Regions from separate parts of the Pantoea sp. X-Soil-YNGN-844 genome, predicted to be linked through region 1. Evidence: riboswitches for the same ligand, from Rfam matches in the RefSeq annotation. Region 1 holds a riboswitch; each other region holds the start of a gene.
The links. A riboswitch is a leader RNA that binds a small molecule or an ion and turns the genes downstream of it on or off. The one in region 1 is predicted to bind thiamine pyrophosphate.

Region 1 (2,196 bases):
CGATAAACACCAGCAGGCAACTGCCGAAGAAGGCCAGGAGCAGACGCGCATCCACCGGCGGACTTTGCGAGAAGGTGCTCATCACCCGAAACAGCATGCAGGGCAGCGCGACGTTAAACACAAAGCGGTTCATCCCTTCACTGATGCTGGCGGGCCATTTTCCGAGGCGCGTCAGGCAGTATCCCAGCAAAATCAGGATAAACAGCGGAGCTGACAGATAAATTTGATGGCTAAGGCTTTCAAACAGCAGTGGCATAGGGAGAGTCTGGTCAGACGATGATTAGTTACCAGACTAACAAATTGCTAACTAACTGTTAACTATAACGGTGTCCGGATTGAGCGCAGCAGGGACGCTAGCCTAACCAGCGGCGTGCCTGCTGGTCACTGATATCGCGATAATAGACGCGATGAATGATTTCGCCGCAGCCCGCACAGTGTGCGGAAATATAGGTGGAAAGATAAGATCTGCCATTTGGCGCGATAGCACCCCGACGTTCAATAATAATATCCAGCCATCGATGGCGGTGAGGAATAAGCGCTGATAATCGCATCATACATCCTGAATAGTATGAAGTTCCGCTCCAGAAGTTTATTAACTCACTGAAATAAAGTGTTTTTTACGATGATGCTGCGGGCAGGTTAATTATTATAGGGTTACCAGAATCCCTGCGGAAAATATTACCCGTCAGGGTAATAAACAGGGCTACCTATAAAGAGGTATCTCGTTAACCCGCAGCATTAAGCCTTTTTTTGTACTGCTGAGAGTTGATCGGGATCATGTGAATTGTTCCAGTTCCGATTATTTTCCAGGCTTGCGTCGCTTGCTTTCGCTGCACAGCCCTCCTATGCTGCAAGCCGTAACACGACTCGGGGTGCCCTTCTTTGTGAAGGCTGAGAAATACCCGTATTACCTGATCTGGATAATGCCAGCGTAGGGAAGTCTGATGCCTGACCGCATTCGCCTTCTTGTTCGCCGGTTGGGAGCTACGATGACACATCAATCTCAACACCTTTCTGCTGCGCACTTCGCGCCCGTTCTGCACACTTTCCGCCGTCAGTCACCGCTGGTGCACTGCATGACCAATGACGTGGTCCAGAATTTCACTGCCAACGTCCTGCTGGCACTCAATGCCTCACCGGCAATGGTGATCGATGCTGACGAAGCGGCACAGTTCAGCCGCTTTGCCGATGCGTTGCTGATTAACGTCGGCACCTTAACCCGCGAGCGTCAGCAGGCGATGCAGGCTGCCGTCACCGCCGCCTGTGAGGCGGGTACCCCCTGGACACTCGATCCGGTCGCCGTCGGCGCGCTGACGTTGCGCAGTGACTTCTGTCAGCAGCTGCTCAGCCAGCAACCGGCGGTGATCCGCGGTAATGCGTCAGAGATTCTGGCGCTGGCGCAGCAGGCCAGTGGCGGGCGCGGTGTCGATACGTTGCATCAGGCGGATGCAGCACTCGATGCGGCACAGCAACTCGTTGAGACCTGGCACACGCTGGTCATTGTCACCGGCGAAGTGGACTATGCCACCGACGGTCAGCGAATCCTCGCCATCAGCGGCGGAAGCCCGTTAATGACGCGGGTGGTCGGGACCGGCTGCGCACTTTCGGCCGTAGTGGCGGGATTCAGTGCTCTGCCGGGCGATCGGCTGATGAACGTGGCGGCAGCCTGTCAGGTCATGGCCCAGGCGGGGGAAAAGGCGGCGGCGCAGGCAGCCGGGCCGGGCAGCTTTGCCACCGCATTTATTGATGCACTCTGGACGCTGGAGGTGGAGCATGAAGCGCATTAATGCTCTGACGATTGCCGGAACCGATCCCAGCGGCGGCGCAGGTATTCAGGCCGATCTGAAAACCTTCTCCGCCCTGGGCGCTTATGGCACCAGTGTGATTACCGCACTGGTGGCGCAGAACACGCAGGGCGTACAGTCGGTTTATCGCATTGAACCGAACTTTGTGGCTGCCCAGCTCGATTCGGTACTGGATGACGTGCGTATCGACAGCGCAAAAATCGGCATGCTGTCTGAAACGGCGATTGTGGAAAAGGTTGCGGCCCGGTTGAGGCGTGCTGAGATCCCATTTGTGGTGCTGGATACGGTGATGGTCGCGAAAAGTGGCGATGCGCTGCTCTCGCCAGACGCCGTGGCCAGCGTACGTGAGCAGTTATTACCACAGGTGTCGCTGATCACCCCTAATCTGCCG
Region 2 (2,196 bases), 2.4 Mb from region 1:
GGCCAAGCGTGTAGAAGGGGGCTTCATCGCACAGGTCGAGCTGTTCGGTCATATTACGGCGGATCATATGCATCGGCACATGTCCCGGACCTTCAATCATCACCTGAACGTCATACTCCCAGGCAATACGCGTCAGTTCACCCAGGGTTCGTAGTTCGGCAAACTGCGCCTCATCGTTGGCATCCTGAATGGAACCCGGACGCAGACCATCACCCAGCGACAGGGAGACATCGTAAGCGGCGCAGATTTCACAAATCTCCCGGAAGTGCTCATACAGGAAGCTCTCCTGATGATGCGACAGGCACCATTTCGCCATAATCGATCCCCCCCGCGACACAATCCCGGTGAGACGTTTCGCCGTCATCGGGACATAACGCAGCAGCACGCCCGCGTGGATAGTGAAGTAATCGACGCCCTGTTCCGCCTGCTCCAGCAGCGTGTCCCGGAATATTTCCCAGTTCAGCGCCTCAGCCACGCCATTCACTTTTTCCAGCGCCTGATAAATCGGCACGGTACCGATGGGCACCGGGCTGTTTCGCAAAATCCATTCTCGCGTTTCATGAATATAGCGACCGGTAGAGAGATCCATCACCGTATCGGCACCCCAGCGGGTCGACCAGACCAGCTTTTCCACTTCTTCCTCGATAGAAGAGGTGACTGCCGAGTTACCGATATTAGCGTTGACCTTAACCAGGAAGTTACGACCAATGATCATCGGCTCCGATTCCGGGTGATTGATATTGGCAGGGATGATGGCGCGTCCGGCAGCGACCTCCTGACGGACAAACTCGGGGGTGATGTCGGCGGGCAGATGTGCGCCAAAACTGTGCCCCGGATGCTGTTGCAGCAGTACCTCACTGCGGATTCGCTCACGGCCCATGTTTTCCCGCAGGGCGATGAACTCCATCTCCGGGGTAATCGTGCCCTGACGGGCATAGTGCAGTTGCGTGACACGACGGCCTGCACGGGCGCGGCGCGGTGTCGGCAGGTGATCGAAGCGCAGATGATCCAGCCCCTCGTCAGCCAGCCGCTGCTGGGTATAGCCCGAGCTGTTCTGTTCGAGAAGCTCACTGTCGTCGCGCTCAGCAATCCAGCGAGCGCGCAGCTTTTCCAGACCACGATGCACATCGATCTGCGCCGCGGTATCACCATAAGCACCCGCCGTGTCATAGACCGGCACCGCTTCATTTTTCTCATAGAGAGGTTGTTCTTTGCTGCCGCCGATGTGGGTCGGGCTTAGGGTGATTTCACGCATCGGCACGCGAATATCTTCCCGGCTGCCGGTAATCCAGATGCGACGGGACTGGGGAAAAGCACTGCCGCTTTGCAGGGAATCGATAAATTCCTGCGCCTGGGCACGTTGTTCACGACGGGTCATTTTTGGGTCAGACATAGCAATCTTCCTGTTAAGGGGGAACGATGCTTGTCCGGAGTTCGGAAGGAGTAACCGTATAGACAGCACAGGCATGCTGGCATACAGAGAATTTTTACTCTTGTTCCCTACGCAGGTTCTAACCTGGTCAGGTTCCGCGGATCCCGAATTAACGGTCTCAGCCCAACTGGGCACTCCGACAAGAAGCAGTTTTTACGCGGGTGTCTGATAACAGACCCGGGCGTAAAAACCTTACATTTCAACGCTAAAATAAAAAAGGTTCTTTGGAAAGTACTCCTCAGAACCTGTTCAGCATAAAAGGGCTACGGGATAATCTCAAGCCCTTTGCCGTTGTTAACCATCAAGCCGGACGCGCGATATGGCTGTCATTCGCCACTGGCGGCGTAGCAAGCTGGTTATCCCAGGCCAGCTGGATCAGCTTATCTTCCAGCGTAAAGCGTGATTCCAGCACTTCGCCCACTTCGGAGAGTGCCTGCTGGAAGGTCATGCAGTTTTCATCGTCAATCGCCTGCTGCAGGTGACCGTCATACAGCTGCATCAGACGCTCAGTATTCGCTTCCAGCGGAGGGTAGATCTGCGCGGCAGCGATCATCGGGCTGTCGCCACTCATTTCGCTGATTACGCGCTCATAGATACTGAAGTGACCGGCAGAAAGATAGTCGACCAGGCCGTGACAGAAGTTGTCGAGCGCCTGCTCGTCAAGACGCGTCAGCGCCTCTTTTTTAGGTTTAAGACCGACCAGGTGATAATAGGTCACCAGTAGCTGGCGGCGCGCTTCAAGCCACGAATCGACCAGTTCATTA
Region 3 (2,196 bases), on a different replicon from region 1:
CATTCTGCCAACGGTTATCTGATTAACCAGTTTATTTCGGAGCACACTAACTTCCGCACGGATGAATATGGCGGCTCAGCAGATAATCGTCTGCGCTTCCTGCGTGAAGTTGTTGAGGCGGTCAGCGCGGTATTTGGCAGCCACCGTGTTGGCGTGCGGTTTGCGCCATTGTTTTCGAGTACCGACGAAGAGCGCGTCTATCTTGGCCTGGTTGAACGCGATCCCCATGCGACCTATATCCACGCCGCGCAGCTGCTGAATGAGCTGGAAGTTGGCTATCTCTCTATTGCCGAAGCGGACTGGGATAATAGCCCGGATATGCCAGAGAGTTTCCGGGTTGCGCTGCGTGAAACATTCCGCTCTCCGATCATCTATTCTGGTCGCTACACGGCGGAAAAAGCACAGCGTATGCTGGATAAAGGCTGGGGCGATCTGGCGGGTTTTGGCCGCTCGTTTATTGCGAATCCCGATTTGCCGGCACGTATTAAAGCAGGTCATCCGCTGAATCCCGTTGATCACGCCTCGCTGTATGGCGGCACTGAGAAAGGCTATACTGACTATCCTGTTTTTCAATCCTGATCTTATGTGAGGCGGCATGTCCCCCGAAAATGCCCTGAAGTTACTGTCCAACCCAACCCGGGTGGCAGTGCTGAAGTGGCTTAAAAATCCTGACGAAGCGTTTGCGGGCTATTCTCAGCTCTATCCCTTCGCTCAGTATGGCGTCTGTGCCACCCTCATCCAGGACAAGGCGGGCTTATCACAGCCCGCTACTTCGTTATGTATGAAAGCTCTGCACAATGCGGGACTGGTTGAAGCCAGTAAAGTCGGGAAGTGGACCTATTATCGCCGCGCTGAACCACGTATTCGTGAAATAACCGACGTGGTGACACAATCGCTGCAGGCGCTTTAGGGCGCCTGCCGTTTCAGCACTTCTCTGTTATCTCATCTGCGAATGCTGAGTCTTTGCACTTACAGTGAACGCCTGCACCTATCCCCCGGATTTCTGACTTGTCTTCACGCACGCGGCTTGACGAAGCTGCCCGCTTAACTTACAACTAAAGCCGTCAGGGGAGTCTCGCCAGAGAGACTGAGAGGCTAATAGCGCAGTGCGCGGCTTAGCGACCCTTAGAACCTGACCCAGTTGATACTGGCGTAGGAAGACGGGTATCGCATCCGATACTTGCCGCAGGCGCGTGTTCGCGACGTCTTTGCCTATTCCCTCTGTATCACGGGTCTTCGTTAACCGATAACGAGGCCAAAGTGAAACATCTCATTCTTAATCACTCTCTTCCTCTCCGGTGGACACCATGAGCCGCTGGTCGGTGCTCGGCAGCGGCGTTGCCGGGCTGTGTGTCGCCACGCTACTGCTGGAACGGGGAGAAGCCGTTGAAGTCATTACGCAGCCTGACTGTCGTGCCGCCTCGCACTGGGCGGGGGGCATGCTTGCGCCCTGGTGCGAAGCAGAAAGCGCGCCGCCCCAGGTCATCGAATGGGGCCAGCACGCTGCCGGATGGTGGGCGAAACGCGTCGACGGCGTGGAGAAGCAGGGCACGCTGGTGGTTGCGCCGCCGCGTGATAGCCGCGAACTGACGCGCTTCGCCAGCATGACGCAGCAGCATCAGTGGGTCGCGCCCGGTGACATCGAACCGGCGCTGGAAAATCGCTTTGCGCGTGGCCTGTTCTTTGCTGCAGAGACGCATCTTGATCCGCGCCGCGCACTGCAGCAACTGCGCATCACACTGCAGGAGGCTGGCGTACCCATTCACAGCGGCAAACCCGGCGGCAAAATCATCGACTGCCGCGGCATCCACGCTCTTGATCAGCAGCCCGCTCTGCGCGCCGTTCGGGGCGAAATGCTGATCCTGCACACGCATGACGTTCAGCTCTCCCGTCCGGTCCGTCTGCTGCATCCGCGCTTTCCCTGCTATCTGGTGCCGCGTGCCGGAGGCCACTTCATGCTCGGAGCCACCATGGTCGAAAGTCACGACAGCAGCCCGATCAGCGCCAGGGCGATGATGGAGTTGCTGAGCGCGGCTTACAGTCTGCATCCGGCGCTGGCTGAAGCGCGCATTGTGGAGAGCGGCACCGGTCTGCGTCCCGCCTACCGACAGAACCTGCCGGAAGTCCGCTATGAAAATGGCCGTTTCTCACTCAATGGGCTTTACCGCCACGGCTTTTTGCTGGCGCCGATCATGG
Region 4 (2,196 bases), 2.0 Mb from region 1:
CCGACACTGCGTGATTTTGCCCGTCAGCCGGTTGGCACCGGTCCTTACCGGGTAATCCGCAATCAGGAGAGCCAGTTGAAGATCGAAGCGTTTGATGACTACTTCGGTTTTCGCGCCCTGATTGATGATGTCTCTATCTGGGTCCTGCCCGACATCAGCGATGAGCTGGTCTATGCCGGTGTCCGACTGCAGGGTGACAGCATTGATGAGATTCAGGAGGAGAGCCGCCTTGAAGAGGGCTGCTACTATCTGCTGTTCGATCAGCGTTCAGAGCAGGGTCGCAACGAGGCGGTGCGGCGCTGGGTCAGTTACCTGTTTAACCCCATCGCCCTGCTCAATCACGCCGGTGTCGGTTATCAGCGTTACTGGTTTCCGGCGTATGGCCTGTTACCGCGCTGGCACCACCGGCGCGATCTGACGCCCGTGGAAAAACCGCCCGGCTTAACCCATCTGACGCTGACCTGGTACAGTCAGCATGTGGAGCATGAGGGCATCGCCAACGCGCTGCGTCCGCTGCTGGCAGCGCATGGCGTCACGCTGGAGACACGCGAGATCAGCTACGAAAGCTGGTATCAGGGCGAGGCGGAAAGTGATATCTGGCTGGGCAGCGTGAACTTTACCCTGCCGCTCAATTATTCCCTGTTCGCGCAACTTTATGAGATTCCACTGCTGCATCACTGTCTGCCGATCGACTGGCACGGCGATGCGGCCCGCTGGCGTGAGAAAACATTGCCGCTGGCCGAATGGAGCAAACAACTGGTCGAAGAAGCCGGTCTGCATCCGCTGTTTCATCACTGGCTGCTGCTTGAAGGACAACGCAGTATGCGCGGCGTGCGGATGAATACCCTGGGCTGGTTTGATTTTAAATCGGCCTGGTTCGCGCCACCGGCGCTGTGACGCTTTCGCCCCGGCGCTGAAATGACTAGAATGTGACGTTCTCAACGGGGTGCGGCCTGCCACAAGCAAGCCGCTGAGAGAGACCCGTCGAACCTGATTCGGTTAATACCGACGTAGGGATTTGAGAGGCCTCTGTGCTCAGATCCTTTGCGACTCATCCCCTATTCTCCTGAAGGAGCGCAAAGTGTTAAACAAAGTTCTGCCGGTGCTGCTGTTACTCTCCGCCCCCGTTCTGGCGGCTAAGCCGGTTCTCACGGTCTACACCTACGACTCCTTCTCCGCCGACTGGGGCCCTGGCCCGGCAGTGAAAAAAGCCTTTGAAGCACGGTGCGACTGCGAGCTGAAATTCGTCACGCTGGAAGATGGCGTGTCACTGCTGAACCGCGTGCGCATGGAAGGCAAAAACAGTAAAGCGGATGTGGTGCTGGGACTGGATAACAATCTGGTGCAGGCGGCGCAAAAAACTGGCCTGTTTGCCGAAAGTCAGGTCGACACCTCGACATTAAAACTGCCCGATGGCTGGCACAACACAACCTTCGTGCCGTTCGATTATGGCTACTTCGCCTTTGTCTATGACAAAACCCGGCTGAAAAATCCGCCAAAAAGCCTGAAAGAGCTGGTCGACAGTCCGGAGAAGTGGCGGGTGATCTACGAAGATCCCCGCACCAGCACGCCCGGCTTAGGTCTGCTGCTGTGGATGCAGAAGGTCTATGGCGATCAGGCTCCGCAGGCGTGGCAAAAGCTGGCGCAGAAAACCGTGACGGTGACCAAAGGCTGGAGTGAAGCCTATGGCCTGTTCCTGAAGGGCGAAGGCGATCTGGTGCTGAGCTACACCACCTCACCGGCTTACCACATCATCGAAGAGAAGAAAGAGAACTATGCTGCCGCATCCTTTGCCGAAGGACACTATCTGCAGGTTGAAGTGGCCGCGCAGTTAGCCAGCAGCAAACAGCCCGCTCTGGCACAGCAGTTCATGAAGTTTATGGTCTCGCCTGACTTCCAGCGCACCATCCCAACCGGCAACTGGATGTACCCGGTGATCGACACGCCTCTGCCTGCCGGTTTCGCAGCGCTCAGCGTGCCGTCCACTGCTCTGCAGTTCTCGCCGGAAGAGGTTGCCAGCCAGCGTTCGGGCTGGATTAGCCAGTGGCAACGCGCCGTCAGCCGCTGATGCCGCGCTGGCTGATCCCCGGTTCCCTCGCCACGGTGTTACTGACCCTCGTGGCGTTTCTGGCCTTCGGTGCACTCTGGAGCGCCGCACCGGACACGGACTTACGCGGCGTGCTGCAGGATGACTAC

Region 2: it holds a riboswitch for thiamine pyrophosphate, as region 1 does, so the genes downstream of both, thiC (phosphomethylpyrimidine synthase ThiC) here and thiM (hydroxyethylthiazole kinase) in region 1, are expected to answer to the same signal.
Region 3: it holds a riboswitch for thiamine pyrophosphate, as region 1 does, so the genes downstream of both, AC6I8C_RS20815 (FAD-dependent oxidoreductase) here and thiM (hydroxyethylthiazole kinase) in region 1, are expected to answer to the same signal.
Region 4: it holds a riboswitch for thiamine pyrophosphate, as region 1 does, so the genes downstream of both, thiB (thiamine ABC transporter substrate binding subunit) here and thiM (hydroxyethylthiazole kinase) in region 1, are expected to answer to the same signal.

What each region holds. Positions count from the first base shown of each region.
Region 1 is NZ_AP036007.1:2,696,572-2,698,767, reverse strand. It holds gene AC6I8C_RS12595 (AEC family transporter) at 1-256, opposite strand, end outside; gene AC6I8C_RS12590 (hypothetical protein) at 354-551, opposite strand; TPP riboswitch at 859-955, shown strand; gene thiM (hydroxyethylthiazole kinase) at 990-1,787, shown strand; gene thiD (bifunctional hydroxymethylpyrimidine kinase/phosphomethylpyrimidine kinase) at 1,774-2,196, shown strand, end outside.
Region 2 is NZ_AP036007.1:270,974-273,169, forward strand. It holds gene thiC (phosphomethylpyrimidine synthase ThiC) at 1-1,393, opposite strand, end outside; TPP riboswitch at 1,481-1,581, opposite strand; gene AC6I8C_RS01170 (Rsd/AlgQ family anti-sigma factor) at 1,734-2,196, opposite strand, start outside.
Region 3 is NZ_AP036008.1:428,198-430,393, reverse strand. It holds gene AC6I8C_RS20825 (alkene reductase) at 1-579, shown strand, start outside; gene AC6I8C_RS20820 (ArsR/SmtB family transcription factor) at 596-910, shown strand; TPP riboswitch at 1,057-1,176, shown strand; gene AC6I8C_RS20815 (FAD-dependent oxidoreductase) at 1,308-2,196, shown strand, end outside.
Region 4 is NZ_AP036007.1:706,084-708,279, reverse strand. It holds gene sgrR (HTH-type transcriptional regulator SgrR) at 1-897, shown strand, start outside; TPP riboswitch at 933-1,035, shown strand; gene thiB (thiamine ABC transporter substrate binding subunit) at 1,082-2,068, shown strand; gene thiP (thiamine/thiamine pyrophosphate ABC transporter permease ThiP) at 2,044-2,196, shown strand, end outside.